3 regions of the Afipia dichlorophenoxyacetatis genome follow, and region 2 is predicted to be linked to each of the others. Evidence: predicted binding sites of a transcription regulator. Region 2 holds the regulator's gene; each other region holds the start of a gene.
What was found. Region 2 encodes PhoB, which activates phosphate uptake and scavenging genes when phosphate is short. Its sites were predicted from a motif close to TGTCATNNANCTGTCAT; they were not measured.
Positions count from the first base shown of each region.

Region 1: a site for PhoB is predicted at 1,609-1,625, ahead of ACZ5C3_RS01575 (DUF2794 domain-containing protein). Genes of this name have one in related genera too.
Region 3: a site for PhoB is predicted at 2,796-2,812, ahead of ACZ5C3_RS07290 (inorganic phosphate transporter). Genes of this name have one in related genera too.

Region 1 is NZ_AP029250.1:320,597-325,736, reverse strand. Features, by position in the region: gene ACZ5C3_RS01585 (Bax inhibitor-1/YccA family protein) at 1-622, shown strand, start outside; gene ACZ5C3_RS01580 (N-acetyltransferase family protein) at 704-1,231, shown strand; gene ACZ5C3_RS01575 (DUF2794 domain-containing protein) at 1,236-1,598, opposite strand; gene ACZ5C3_RS01570 (DUF1223 domain-containing protein) at 2,056-2,754, opposite strand; gene acnA (aconitate hydratase AcnA) at 2,956-5,140, opposite strand, start outside.
Region 2 is NZ_AP029250.1:3,866,544-3,871,683, reverse strand. Features, by position in the region: gene pstC (phosphate ABC transporter permease subunit PstC) at 1-412, shown strand, start outside; gene pstA (phosphate ABC transporter permease PstA) at 417-1,262, shown strand; gene pstB (phosphate ABC transporter ATP-binding protein PstB) at 1,259-2,083, shown strand; gene phoU (phosphate signaling complex protein PhoU) at 2,107-2,823, shown strand; gene phoB (phosphate regulon transcriptional regulator PhoB) at 2,852-3,553, shown strand; gene pqqA (pyrroloquinoline quinone precursor peptide PqqA) at 3,741-3,821, shown strand; gene pqqB (pyrroloquinoline quinone biosynthesis protein PqqB) at 3,955-4,884, shown strand; gene pqqC (pyrroloquinoline-quinone synthase PqqC) at 4,881-5,140, shown strand, end outside.
Region 3 is NZ_AP029250.1:1,575,272-1,580,411, forward strand. Features, by position in the region: gene ACZ5C3_RS07275 (multidrug efflux RND transporter permease subunit) at 1-902, opposite strand, end outside; gene ACZ5C3_RS07280 (efflux RND transporter periplasmic adaptor subunit) at 906-2,051, opposite strand; gene ACZ5C3_RS07285 (MarR family winged helix-turn-helix transcriptional regulator) at 2,168-2,659, shown strand; gene ACZ5C3_RS07290 (inorganic phosphate transporter) at 2,859-4,481, shown strand; gene ACZ5C3_RS07295 (hypothetical protein) at 4,731-5,140, opposite strand, start outside.

The DNA.
Region 1 (5,140 bases), 2.4 Mb from region 2:
GGTGACGCCTGATGCTGCCGGCGCCGCCGGCAGGATCGGCAACACCTACCTGACGTCATTTGGCGTGGCCATGTTCGTCAGCCCGCTGAAGTGGGTGTTCATCCTTGCGCCGCTCGTCATGGTGTTCGCCATCTCGTTCGGCATCAACCGCCTGCGGCCCGCGACAGCCCAGTTGCTGTTCTGGGTGTTCGCGGCACTGATGGGCATCTCGCTGTCGTCGATCTTCCTTGTCTACACCCACTCCTCGATCGTGCGGGTGTTCTTCATCACGGCGGCTTCGTTCGGTGCGCTGAGCCTCTACGGCTACACCACCAAGCGTGACATGACCGGCATGGGCTCGTTCCTCATGATGGGCCTGTTCGGCATCATCATCGCGAGCCTGGTGAACATATTCCTGGCAAGCTCGATGCTGCAGTTCGTGGTGTCGGTGATCGGCGTGCTGGTATTCGCGGGCCTGACCGCCTGGGATACGCAGCGCCTGAAGAACGACTACATCTACGGCTACGCTGGTCAGGGTGGTGACATTGCAGAGCGTGCGGCGATCACCGGTGCACTCTCGCTCTACCTGAACTTCATCAACCTGTTCACGCTGCTGCTGCAGCTGCTCGGACAGCGCGATTAATCAGGATCGATAGATCTGAGGAAAGCCCCGGCCAAAAGCCGGGGCTTTTGTTTTGCGCGGCGCAAAATTAAGCTGCTCCCCATGTCAAATCCCGCGATCCGGTCCGCCGCTCTGGCGGACATTCCAGCCATCACCAATATCTACGATCACGAAGTCCGCACCGGCACGGCGACCTTCGAATTGACCCCTCCAGACACCACCGAGATGACCCGGCGGTTCAATGCCCTTCAAGAGGGGGGCTTTCCGTACCTCGTGGCAACGATTGAAGGACGGGTGGTGGGCTACGCCTATGCGGGCCCCTATCGCCCCCGCCCGGCCTATCGCTTCACAGTGGAAAATTCCGTCTACCTGGCGCCCTCAAGCCATCGTCGCGGCATCGGAACAGCGTTGATGATCGAGCTGATTGCGCAGTCGGAAGTCCGCGGCTATCGCCAGATGATCGCAGTCATCGGCGACTCCGCGAATGCGGGCTCCGTCGCCCTGCACGCCCGGACCGGATTTCAGATGATCGGAACGCACCCGAATGTCGGATTCAAATTCGGGCGGTGGCTCGATACGGTGATGATGCAACGCGCGCTCGGGGCCGGAGCAACCACCGTTCCGGCGTAAACCCTCAGACCAGAGCGAGCTTGCGATCAATGACCAGCAGCACACGCTCCAGTTCGTGACCACGACGCAGAATTTGTCCGCTGGCCGCGATCACGCTGTAGGCGCCTTGTTTGCGCGCCAGCCGCGGGTCTTTCTCGATGCGATAAATCGGCACTTCCGATGACCGACGGAAAATCGAAAACACTGCCCGGTCCTTGAGGAAATCGATGGCGTAATCACGCCATTCGCCATCGGCAACCATGCGCCCGTAGAGGTTGAGGATACGATTCAGTTCGAGGCGGTTGAAGGTTACGCTCTGGGGCGGGAGCGGCGTGGTGCTGCGCTCCGGCCCCCGAATCTCGCTGGGATCTGTCTCGCCTGGATTCATCGGCGCCTCCTGTCACTTAACCGACATAGTCCCCCGGTCTGGCGGGGCCTGCAAGCTTGAAATGGCGTTCGGGGCAGCCAGTGGAGTGGATTTGATATTCGCTATCCACCGGCTACTGGCTGCTCACGGAACAATCACGGCCAGTTTAGTCGAAATCATAATGCTGCCTGAATTCGGCCAATACGCCGCCGCTCTGGGCTGCGAATAACAAAACACTGCGTTGACCCGGTCCTTTTGGCACCGGATTCCTCAGCCCCCAGCCCCCCGGGGTCGATAGGATCGGGTCGAATTCTTCGCAGTCAGGTAGATCCCCAATCTTTCCGGCCAGCGAAAGCTGGCCTTTTTTGTTGGCTAGCGGCGACCGCTGCACGTCTCGCCCGGGTGCGTGTAAAAGAATTGGCAACGGGGGGATTATCGAAACCACGCCGGCGCCAGCGCGCGGCTGAGAAGTTTCCGATTAGTTAAGGGAGGTAAAAGCTGCGCCGAGCATTGGCCCGGGCTTGTCGCGATTACCGTCCTGAACATAGACGGCGGCCGCATCGACGCCTTCGCGCGCGATATTCTCGATCGGCACGCTCCAGCTATTTGCGCTGCCGTTCCAGTCGCCGACCTTCAGTATGTTCCGTACCACGTTATGGTACGTGATCTGATGTCCGCGGTTTTCACCCTTGGCAATCGTAATGGGAACCGCCTTCGACACAGCGCAGATCCAGACTTCGCCGCTTCGGCCTGCGGTATCCGAGGCCGCGACCGAGACATTGATCTGGCGACCGGACCTCGTCATCGTAACCGGCACCGACATTGTGCCATCAACACCCTTGGTGCTGCTTACTGCTGTCTCGATACCGGCTTTGTCACTGCCGAGAACGTTCGCCGAGCCGTTGACAATAGCCTGCGGCGTATAGACACCGCGATCGCCTCGCACATGCGAATACGCTTTTTGGCGCGCACTGAAACGAGAATCTGCCAGAGTGTCCTTCCAGCCGAGATAATCCCAGTAATCGATCGGCAAGCTCAACGCGATGACAGACGGGTCCTTGCTAAGATCACCAAGAACTTTGTCTGCCGGTGGACACGACGAGCAACCCTGTGACGTGAACAGCTCGACCACCGCACGCGGATCAGCTCCAGCAGGCGTGGCCATGGCAAAAACCATGCAGACCCCGAGCAAATGCGATAGCCGCTGGGCAAGCTTGCCCACCGCTTTCGTTTCTGCGCTGGAGTCTCGATGGTTCACGTCCACTGTCCTCGTTTTAACTCAGTTGCCTTATGAAGAAGGCGGCCCTGTGATAGGCCGCCTTCCCTTAAGCTTCTACTCACGTCGCAGTGAGCCTGTTCACGGTTGCGTTGGCAAGCCCTAGGCTGCCAATTTACGCAGCACGTAATGCAGGATGCCGCCGTTACGGTAGTATTCGAGCTCGTCGAGGGTATCGATACGGCAAAGCAGTGAAACGCGCTTCAGCGAACCGCCAGCGTCGACGATCTCCGCCGTCAGCTTCTGGCGCGGCTTGAGATCGCCCTGAAGGCCGCGGATGGTGACCTTTTCGTCGCCTTTCAGGCCGATCGACTGCCATGACGCTCCGTCCTCGAAAGTCAGCGGCAGCACGCCCATGCCAACGAGATTCGAACGATGGATACGTTCGAAGCTTTGGCTGATCACCGCGCGCACGCCAAGCAGACGAGTGCCCTTTGCCGCCCAGTCGCGGGACGAACCGTTGCCGTATTCCGCACCCGCGAACACCACGAGCGGTACCTGCTCCTCTTGGTACTTCATCGCAGCATCGTAGATCGGCATCTGCTCGCCGTCCGGCCAGTGCTTGGTCAAGCCGCCTTCCGGAATGCTGCCATCGGCAGCCTGAAGCATGTGGTTCTTGATGCGGATGTTGGCGAACGTGCCGCGCATCATCACTTCGTGGTTGCCGCGCCGCGTGCCGTACTGATTGAAGTCGGCCGGACGCACCTGATGCTCGGACAGATACTTGCCCGCGGGCGAAGTCAGCTTGATCGAGCCGGCCGGCGAGATGTGGTCGGTGGTGATCTTGTCGCCGAACATGGCAAGGATACGTGCATCGACGATGTCGGTCGTCGGCTCAGGCTCCATTTTCATGCCTTCGAAGTAAGGCGGATTCTGCACATACGTCGAACTCATGTTCCACTTGTAGGTATCGCTCGTCGTGGTCTTGATCTTGCGCCAGTTGGTATCGCCCTTGAATACGTCAGCGTACTTCTTCTTGAAGATAGTCGAGGTGACGAACTTCTTGATGAAGGCGTTGATTTCCTTCGAGGTCGGCCAGATGTCCTTGAGATACACCGGCTTGCCGTCCTTGCCGGTGCCGATCGGATCGGTGTCGAGATTCTTTGTCACCGTGCCCGCGAGCGCGTGAGCCACCACGAGCGGCGGCGAGGCGAGATAGTTTGCCTGGACGTCCGGCGACACACGGCCTTCGAAGTTGCGGTTACCTGACAGCACTGCAGCAGCGATGATGCCATTGTCGTTGATCGTCTTCGAGATTTCTTCCGGCAGCGGACCCGAGTTGCCGATGCAGGTGGTGCAGCCGAAGCCAACGAGGTTGAAGCCGACCGCATCCAGGTCCTTCTGTAGGCCGGAATTCGCGAGATACTCGGCAACCACCTGGCTGCCGGGAGCCAGTGAAGTTTTCACCCAGGGCTTGGCCTTCAGGCCCTTGGCCGCAGCCTTACGCGCCAGCAGACCGGCGCCGATCAGCACGCTCGGATTCGAAGTGTTGGTGCAGGAGGTGATCGCTGCGATCACCACGTCGCCATGGCCGAGATCGTGTTTACGCCCTTCGACGGCGAAACGCTGGTCGTGATCGGTAGGTTTTTTGTATTCATTGGTGAGGGCGGTTTCGAAGCCGCTCGCCACAGCTTCCAGAGCCACGCGACCTTCCGGACGCTTCGGGCCGGCGAGCGAAGGCTGAACATCCTTCAGGTCCAGCACGAGGGTCTGAGTGAAGACCGGATCCTTAGTGGCCGAGGTGCGGAACAGACCCTGCGCCTTGGAATACTTCTCAACCAGGGCAACACGTGCTGCCGCGCGGCCCGATGTCTTGAGATAATCGAGCGCCGCCTTGTCGACCGGGAAGAAGCCGCAAGTCGCGCCGTATTCCGGCGCCATGTTGCCAATGGTCGCCTTGTCAGCCACCGAGAGATGGTCGAGGCCGGGTCCGTAGAATTCGACGAACTTGCCGACCACGCCAAGCTTGCGCAGCATCTGGGTCACGGTGAGGACGAGGTCAGTCGCGGTGACGCCTTCCTTCAATTGGCCCTTTAGCTTGAAGCCGACCACGTCGGGCAGCAGCATCGAGAGCGGCTGGCCGAGCATTGCAGCTTCAGCCTCGATACCGCCCACGCCCCAACCGAGCACGGCGAGACCGTTGACCATGGTGGTGTGCGAATCGGTGCCGACCAGCGAGTCCGGATAAGCGACTTCGAAAGTACCCGTCTTTTTGCCGACGGTGAGCTTCTCTTTCTTGGTCCAGACGGTCTGGGCCAGATATTCCAGATTGACCTGATGGCAGATG
Region 2 (5,140 bases):
GGTCCTCCCGTTCATCACCGCCATTTCACGCGACGTCTTTGCCACAGTGCCTCCGGTGCTGAAGGAAGCCGCTTACGGCTTGGGTTGTACAACCTGGGAAGTCGTGCGCAGCGTCGTGATCCCTTATACGCGTGTCGGCGTGATCGGTGGTGTCATGCTGGCTCTCGGACGCGCTCTTGGCGAGACGATGGCCGTGACGTTCATCATCGGTAATTCGTTCCGCATTTCGTCTTCGATCTTCGCGCCTGGCACGACGATTTCGGCGGCGATCGCCAGCGAATTCGCCGAAAGCGACGGACTACATCAATCGGGCCTTATGTTGCTTGGCTTGCTGCTGTTCGTTTTGACGTTCTTCGTGCTCGCTGGCGCTCGCTTGATGCTGCTGCGCCTTGAGAAGAAGGCGGGAGGCTAAACTCATGAACCCGATTTACGTATCCCGCCGTCGCTCAGATATCATCGTCAGGTTTTTGTGCCTGGGTGCTGCTCTATTCGGCGTGACATGGCTCGCGCTCATCCTGTTCACGTTGTTTTACAATGGCCTTGCAGGCCTCTCGCTTCAGCTCTTCACTGAAAATACGCCGCCTCCCGGATCGACGGAAGGCGGCCTGCTGAACGCGATCGTTGGCTCGCTCATCATGACCGTGCTGGGCGTTGGCATCGGTGCACCGATCGGACTGTTCGCCGGAACTTACCTCGCCGAATACGGCAAGCACGATAAGCTCACCTCGGTGATCCGCTTCATCAACGACATTCTGTTGAGCGCGCCTTCGATCATAATCGGCTTGTTCATTTATGGTGCGGTGGTCGTGCCGATGGGCGGGTTTTCGGCGCTTGCGGGTACGCTTGCTCTTGCGGTGATTGTCATTCCAGTGGTGTTGCGTACGACGGAAGACATGTTGCGGCTGGTGCCAAATCAGCTTCGTGAAGCCGCTTCGGCGCTCGGTCTGCCACGGTCGCTCGTGATTAAGCGCATCGCATACCGTGCTGCGCGCTCCGGGCTCATCACTGGCATCCTGCTTGCAACCGCGCGCGTCGCGGGTGAAACCGCACCGCTGCTGTTCACGGCACTCAGCAACCAGTTCTTCAGCCTCGATCTGACCAAGACGATGGCTAACCTGCCGGTGACTATCAACAACTTCGTCCAAAGCCCCTATGCGTACTGGAAAGAACTCGCGTGGAGCGGCGCCTTGATCATCACCCTGACCGTACTTGCCCTTAACATTGGCGCACGCATTCTTGTCGCCGAGAGGACAGCAAAATGAGCGAGCTTTCTGTCTCCACTAGCCATTCTTCCAGCTCGGCACCGTCTATGATGGCAGCGGCGGATGCGCGTCCCAAAGTGACGGTGCGTGATCTGAACTTCTATTATGGCGAACATCACGCGCTGAAAAACATCAACCTGCTGCTGGGCGAGAACCGGGTGACGGCGTTCATCGGACCGTCGGGATGCGGAAAGTCCACGTTGTTGCGTATTTTCAACCGCATGTATGACCTGTATCCAGGCCAGCGCGCGGTCGGGCAGCTCATGCTGGACAACACCAACATTCTCGACCCGAAGCTCGACCTCAACTTGCTGCGCGCGCGCATCGGCATGGTGTTCCAGAAGCCCACGCCGTTCCCGATGACCATCTATGAGAACATCGCGTTCGGTATCCGTCTTTATGAAAAGATTTCCAAGTCCGAAATGGACGGTCGCGTTGAAGCCGCGTTGCGCGGCGGCGCGCTCTGGAACGAGGTCAAGGATAAGCTGAATGCGAGCGGCTTGAGCCTTTCGGGCGGCCAGCAGCAGCGCCTGTGCATCGCACGGACGGTCGCGGTGCGACCGGAAGTGATCCTGTTCGACGAACCTTGCTCGGCGCTCGACCCGATCTCCACCGCCAAGGTCGAAGAACTGATCCAGGAACTGAAAGAGAGTTATACGATCGCGATCGTCACGCATAACATGCAGCAGGCGGCGCGCGTGTCCGACAAGACGGCGTTCATGTATCTCGGCCAACTGATCGAGTTCGATGATACGAACAAGATCTTTACGTCGCCGACCGACAGACGGACGCAAGACTACATCACCGGCCGATTCGGCTGACGCTTATCGCGTGGAGAATTATTATGGGAACAGATCATACCGCCAAGGCGTTCGACGAAGATCTCCAGGAGCTTAACCGGCTCGTCGCAGAGATGGGTGGTTTGGCGGAACGTCAGATCGTTGATTCTGTCGACGCCCTGATCCGTCGGGACGTCGCGTTGGGCAAGCGTGTCGTTGCCGCCGATCTCGACATCGACAAGTTGCAGCATGCGATCGAAGAGCGTGCAGTTCTGACCATTGCGCGCCGTCAACCGATGGCTGTCGATCTTCGAGAGATCGTCGGTTCGCTGCGAGTTGCGACTGATCTTGAGCGCATGGGCGACTTGTCCAAGAATATCGGTAAGCGCGTCGCCGCGCTCGATAGCGATTTCCACCCGCTGAAGCTGATCCGCGGCCTCGAACATATGACCGATCTGGTACAGTCCCAGGTGAAGTCGGTGCTTGATGCTTATGCGGCGCATGACTTGCCGGCTGCCATGGCGGTCTGGAAGGGCGACGAGGAAGTCGATGCGATCTGCACCTCGTTGTTCCGTGAGTTGCTGACTTACATGATGGAAGATCCGCGCAATATCGGCTTCTGCATCCACTTGATGTTCTGCGCCAAGAACATCGAGCGGATCGGCGACCATGCGACGAATATCGCTGAGACGGTCTTCTACATGATCGAAGGTCAACAGATGGTCGATCAGCGCCCCAAAGGCGATATGACGAGTTTTGCGACAGTTGTCTCCGGCAGCTGATGAGAGGGTTTAAATTGAAGGGTCGGACATGAGCGCCCGAATTCTTGTCGTTGAGGACGAAGAAGCGTTGACCACGTTGCTTCGGTACAATCTGGATGCTGAAGGCTACGATGTCGAAACCGTTGCACGCGGTGACGACGCCGACACCAGGCTTAAGGAGCACATCCCTGATCTGATCGTGCTCGATTGGATGTTGCCTGGTTTGTCGGGGATCGAACTTTGCCGTCGTCTGCGGGCAAGACCTGAGACGAAGCAGATCCCGATCATCATGCTGACCGCGCGCGGCGAGGAAAGCGAACGGGTGAGGGGTCTTGCCACCGGAGCGGACGACTACATCGTCAAGCCATTCTCGGTGCCGGAACTCTTGGCGCGGGTGAAGGGCTTGTTGCGTCGCGCCAGCCCCGAGCGCCTTGCCACGGTTCTTGCCTTTGGTGACATCGAATTGGACCGTGACCGGCGCCGTGTGGCTCGTTCCGGCCGCCCCATCGATCTCGGACCGACCGAATACCGTCTTCTGGAGTTCTTCCTGGAACACCCGGGACGCGTTTTCAGCCGCGAGCAATTGCTCGACGGTGTTTGGGGGCGTGACATCTATATCGATGAGCGCACCGTGGACGTCCATATCGGCCGGCTCAGGAAACTTCTGAACCTAGGCCGGGAGCAGGATCCCATCCGGACCGTTCGCGGCGCCGGATATGCCTTGGACGATCGCTTCGCCAAAGCTGAGTAATCCCAACAAGATTGCTGCAGAGCAGCATTAAAGAGATGTTGCTCTGCAATCGTTGGTAGGCGCTGATAACAATTTTGTGCCGATTAGGAGCAAAATTGCACCTCGCTTTTGGGCATCTCCATGTTAACCTGACTCATGACGGGGCAATAAAAACCCAGTCGCAGGATGAATTGGGAAGGAGACCAAAATGGCCTGGAAAGCTCCAAAGATTGTTGAAGTGCCGGTGGGCATGGAAATCAACATGTATGCCTGCGCGGCGCGCAAGTAAGTCTGCGAATTTCTGCAAAAGACAATTGGTCCGGTTTGCGTTAGGGCTCGCCCGATAGGTGGAGTTCTTTCGCACCGGGCTTTGTTGTGTCTGGGTCTAGTTTCCGCAAGCCGGGAATGCCGGAGGCGTCGGGATGTTGCGTGTTGTCGTTCTAGGGGTGGCGGCTGGTGGCGGCGTCCCGCAATGGAACTGCAACTGCAAGGTTTGCCGAACCACGCGGATCGAGCGACCGGATTTGCGAGCCACACAGGCCTCGATCGCTGTCAGCGCCGATAACGAACACTGGTTTCTGATCAATGCGTCGCCCGACCTGCGTCAGCAGGTGATTGCAACGCCGCAACTTCATCCGAAACTGGATCAATTACGCCACAGTCCGATCTCGGGAGTGATTCTGACCAACGGCGAGGTCGATGCCGTCGCTGGGTTATTGTCCCTGCGCGAGGGCTGGCCTTTCACCATCTACGCGCATCAGCGCGTTCTTTCGACACTCAGGGATAACAGCATCTTCAATGTCCTGAGCGCGGAGCGGGTAGGCCGCGAACCGATCGAATTCGATGTTGCTTTCGAGCCCATGCTGGCGGACGGCTCACCGTCAGGATTGGAAGTCCTCCCATTCCTCGTTCCTGGCAAACGTGCCTGGTATCTGGAAGATGCTGCAGCACCTGCGCTGGACGATGAAGCAGGCGATACGGTCGGCCTGCGAATTTCGGACAAGCAGAGCGGCCAATACTTCTTTTTTCTGGCGGCTTGCGCTGCCATGACCCCTGAGCTGAAGCTGCGTCTGAAAAACGCCCCACTGGTGTTTTTTGACGGAACGGTCTGGCGCGATGATGAGCTGATTGCAGCCGGACTTGGCAGCAAGACAGGGCAGCGAATGGGGCACATGGCCATGTCAGGCACGGATGGCGCAATAGCAGCCCTTGCCGATCTTGGAATTGGCCGTAAAGTTTTTCTTCACATCAACAATTCCAATTTGGCGCTGTTGCCGGAGTCCGCAGAGCGCGCGCATGTCGAAGCGGCAGGCTGGCTAATTCCCTCGGACGGGATGGAGATTATCGTTTGAAGACGACAACCGCCTTTTCATTGGCGAAAGGGACGCCGCTTGCCAGTGCGGAAGACCTGGAGGCCGCGCTGCGGCACATCGGCGAAACCCGCTATCACAATCTGCACCCATTTCACCGGCTGCTGCACGGCGGCAAGCTCAACAAGGGGCAGGTCCAAGCCTGGGCACTCAATCGCTACTACTATCAGAGCTCCATTCCCATCAAGGATGCGGTGGTGCTTTCCCGTTTTCGCGACCGCAATATTCGCCTCGAATG
Region 3 (5,140 bases), 2.3 Mb from region 2:
TCGACAGTGTCGATAACGTTGGCGCCGGGCTGTTTAAACACCACGAGGAATACGCCGCGCTTGCCGTCCGCCCATGCCGCCTGCTTGGCGTCTTCAGGACCGGCGATAGCCTGGCCGATATCGCGGATGCGCAGCGGACCGCCGTTGCGATAGGCGATGATCACGTCGTTCCAGTCATTGGACTTTGGCAACTGGTCGTTGGCGTAGATCGTGTAGCTGCGCGTGGTGCCGTCGACGTTGCCCTTCGGGCTGTCGACGGTGGTAATCGCGATCTGGTTGCGAACATCCTCAAGCGAAATGCCCTTGGCGACCAGTTTCGCAGGATCGATCTGGATGCGGATCGCAGGCTTCTGCTGGCCGCCGATGGTGACCTGGGCAACGCCGGAAATCTGACTGATCTGCTGCGCCATTTGCGTGTCGGCGTAGTCGTCGACATCGATCAGGGGCAACGTGTCGGAAGTCACCGACAGCAGCAGGATGGGCGAATCCGCCGGGTTCACCTTGCGATAGGTCGGCGGGCTTGGGAGCGTTTTCGGAAGCTGACCGCCTGCTGCGTTGATCCCGCCTTGAACGTCGTTGGCGGCACCATCGATGCTGCGGTTGAGATCAAACTGAATGGTGACGGATGTCGATCCCAGCGAACTGGTCGACGTCATCTGCGCGACGCCGGGGATCTGCGCGAACTGCCGTTCCAGCGGCTGCGCCACCGACGATGCCATGGTTTCCGGGCTCGCACCGGGAAGGCTGGCGGAAACCTGGATGGTCGGGAAGTCGACCTGCGGCAGCGGCGCCACCGGCAGCATCGGATAAGCGACAAGGCCGACAAATAGAATCCCCGCCATCAGCAGGGAGGTCGCGATGGGAAGTCGGATAAAGGGAGCCGAAATGCCGCCGTTGCTCATGACTTAGTCCGCCTTCACCGATGTTTGCCCGGAACTTGCGACAGTGGTTGTCAGCAGGGATCCCGGCTGAACGCGGTATTGGCCGCTCGTAATGACATGCTCACCGAGCTTCAATCCGCTCTCGACGAGAGTTCGGCCCTCAGTGGATTGTCCGACCTTGACCTCACGAAGTTCGGCCTTATTGCCGTCGCCGACTGCGTAAACGTACAACCCCTTCGGGCTATGCTGGATAGCGTCATCAGGGATCACGACCGCGTCCTTAACAGTATTGACCAGGAGCCGCGTCGAGACCGACAGACCCGGCCACAAGGCGTGATTCTTGTTGGCAAACTCTGCCTTGAGGCGGATTGTTCCGCTCGTGGTATCGACCTGATTGTTGATGAGCGACAAAGTTCCATCGGACAGTACCTTGCGTCCGTCTGTCGTCAGCGCTGTGACCTGCAGTTCATGCTGGCTAAGCGCCTGCTTGATTTCCGGGAGCTGGGTTTCAGGCGCAGTGAAGATCACGGAGATCGGTTCGATCTGAGCGATAGTCACGATACCGGTCTGCGTTGCCGCATTGACAATATTGCCGACGTCGACTTGGCGAATACCAGTCACGCCAGAGATCGGGGCCCTGATGCTCGCGTAGTCGAGCTGCGTGCGTGCATTGAAGATGGCCGCGTCGTCAGCCGCGAGCTGTGCCGTGATCTGCTGTACGTTTGTCGTCTGGGTGTCGACGGTCTGCTTCGTCGCGAACTCGCCGAGCTTGGTGGAGCGCTGCAGGTCGAGCTTGGCGTTGCCGAGGCCCGCTTCATCCTGGTTCTTCTTCGCGATCGCTTGATCGAGTGCGGCCTGGAAGGGGCGGGGATCGATCTGAGCGATCAAGTCGCCCTTATTAACGAACTGACCTTCCTTGAAGTTGATCGTGTCGATCTGTCCGTCGACACGGGTTCGCACGGTGACGGTGTTGAAGCCTTGCACGGTTCCAAGTCCCGTGAGGTAGACAGGGAAGTCAGCCTTGGAAACCTGTGCGACGGTCACCGGGACGGTCTGCGCGGCGGCCTTCGGTTTGTCGTCCTTGTGCTTCGGCCAGACAGCATAGCCGCCGACAGCGACAACGGCTGCCAAGCCGAAATAACCCATAAAAGAAATGCGACCCTTTGCCATGCCTAACCCAATTGCTTTTCCGACAACGTACCCAATATGTCTTTTATAGTTGATAAGCGTGCAAATAGTATGCAGGCTCACCATTAATTGTTTGAAAGGTCTCGGATAGCCGGATCATGAGCCTGGATCTCAAGCGGCAGTTTGTTGCGCAACTTATTGAAAGTTCGAGACTCTTGCGCAACTATATCGACCACCGCGCCAAAGGGCGTGGGACCACGCGCGCCCAGTGGATAGTACTCTTCCGATTGCGGCAGCAGGAGGGGTTATCTCAGGTCGATCTCGCAGATGTGCTTGAGCTTCAGCCGATTTCGCTGGTCCGCTTGCTGGACCGTCTCGTCGAGTCGCAGCTGCTGGAGCGCAGGCCAGACCCGAATGATCGGCGCGCCAATCGGCTGTTCCTGACCCCGAAGGGCCGTCAACTGGTCGACGACCTCGATAGCCTGCGCGACGACATCGCGAGCGATGTGCTGCACGGCGTTTCAGAAAGTGCCATTGAATCAGGGCTGGAGACGCTCGCTGCGGTTAAGTCGCACGTCAAGGGAGGCACGGAACCTGCCCCCGAAGTCGAGCATCAATCCAAAGTTCGGCGTAACCGGGCAAAGGCCTGAAGACAGGTTTCTGGCTGGTCCCGACATATCGGATCGCGAGATAGGATTTGTCACAGTCGTCCCGTGAACATGAGGGCGTGACGAGAATCTCACACTTCGCTTTTGCAGTGCACAAAGCCGTGCAACCCAGTGGTGGTGTCATTCAACCTTCAAGGTAAACGGTCATTAAAGACGCCTCTCATTTATAAAGGGGGCGTTAATGAGTGATATTTCGATCAATCAAGTCGACGGCGGGATTATTGAACCCGCGTCCAAGCCAAACCTCGATAAAGGCTTCAACCCGCTGACAATGCTGATTTTCTTCGGCATCCTCGCAGCCGGACTGCTCTTTGTCGCCTACAGCATCTACGAAGACGTCGAAGCCACAGGTGTGAAGACCACCACGTTTCTTCCTTACATCCTGCTCTTCGTTGCCCTGCTGATCGCCCTCGGCTTTGAATTCGTCAACGGCTTCCACGATACCGCCAACGCGGTTGCAACCGTCATTTACACCCATTCGCTTCCGGCGGAAGTCGCCGTGATGTGGTCCGGCTTTTTCAACTTTCTCGGCGTTCTCCTTTCGACTGGCGCGGTCGCATTCGGCATCGTCTCGTTGCTGCCCGTTGAGCTGATCCTGCAGGTCGGCAGCAGCGCCGGTTTCGCGATGGTGTTCGCGCTGTTGATCGCCGCCATCGTCTGGAATCTCGGCACTTGGTACTTCGGTCTGCCGGCGTCCAGCTCGCATACGCTGATCGGTTCGATCATCGGTGTCGGCGTCGCCAACGCGCTGATGCGCGGCCGCGACGGCACCTCAGGCGTTGACTGGAGCAAGGCCACCGAAATTGGCTACGCATTGCTGCTGTCGCCGCTGGTTGGTTTCGTCTGTGCCGCGATTCTTTTGGTCGTGCTGAAGTTCGTCATTCGCAATCCGGCGCTTTACGCTGCGCCCGATGGTAACAAAGCGCCGCCGCTGTGGATCCGCGGTCTGCTGATCCTGACCTGCACCGGCGTCAGTTTCGCGCATGGTTCGAACGATGGTCAGAAGGGCATGGGCCTGATCATGCTGATCCTGATCGGCACCGTTCCGACGGCATATGCGCTGAACCGCACGTTGCCTGCTCAAATGGTGCAGCAGTTCCAGCAGACCTCGGAAGCGGCCTCGAAGGTGATCTCCGCCAAGGGCGCCGGCCACAGCATCATCGGTGATCCGCGCCCGGCTGTGACGCAGTACGTGTCGCTGCACACGATCAACGAAGGCACGTATCCGTCGCTGGCCGTGCTGGTGAAGGATGTTGGCGATCAAGTGCAGAAGTACGGTTCGTTCAACAAGGTGCCTGCCGAAGCCGTCGGCAACACCCGTAACGACATGTACCTGACGTCTGAAGCGCTTCGCTTCCTGATGAAGGACAAGGAAAGCGAACTCAACAAGGAAGAGATCGCCACCCTGAACGCGTACAAGGGCTCGCTCGATGCCGCCACGAAGTTCATCCCGACCTGGGTGAAGGTCGCGGTCGCTCTCGCGCTCGGTCTCGGCACTATGATCGGCTGGAAGCGTATCGTTGTGACGGTCGGCGAGAAGATCGGCAAGACCCACCTGACCTACGCGCAGGGTGCGTCGGCTGAACTCGTTGCCGCGGCGACGATCGGTGCTGCCGACATGTTCGGCTTGCCGGTTTCGACCACGCACGTGCTGTCGTCCGGCGTGGCTGGCACGATGGCCGCGAGCGGCTCGGGCCTGCAGATGTCCACCATCCGCAACATGGTCATGGCTTGGGTACTGACGCTTCCGGCAGCGATCGCGCTGTCGGCGGGTCTGTACTTCGTGTTCTCGCACCTGTTCTGATCCGACAGCGGGCGCAATTGCCGCGCCCACTGTTCGCAGTTCAGCGAATACTCTCAATGCCCGCGCCATTGGCGCGGGCATTTTGTTTTCCGGGCATCTTGTTTTCACGGTGTGATGAGGATTGCGGAGACCATCATCCACGATGGCGCGCAACGGTGACCGCGCATGACAGGTCAACGTCAAGCGTGTCGATTGTTGGGATATTCTGAAAAGAGGAAGCCCGCTGTGGAGACTTGTTGATCAAGCCAGCTATCGCTCGGCTTGCTGAAGAGGCTTCTTATGTGCCGGCTTATGTTGCTGCGGCGGTTGGAAGAGGTCGTGCACTGTCGTTGTGATCTTTGCCCATCCGCATGACAGCGCATCGGCTTTGCACACGGCTTCCTTGCGGGCACGGGGAGGCGCAGTCGCAGGGCGAGGTTTGGGTGTTGGTGAGGCGATCGCAGCAACACTCTTCGGCGGAGAGAGGATGGCCTTCGGCAGCTCAATCGGTTCGGGCGGTTGAGCCACCGCAGCGACAACCGCTTCGTGCCGGCGGTCTTCCAGGTAGCCAAGATACTCCTGGTCCATCTTCTTCAACTCTTCCGGCGTTGGATTCGGACCAGCGATATCGAAGCTGCGGTTCTGCATAAAGTCGAAATACGCATAGCCACCGCCGGGCT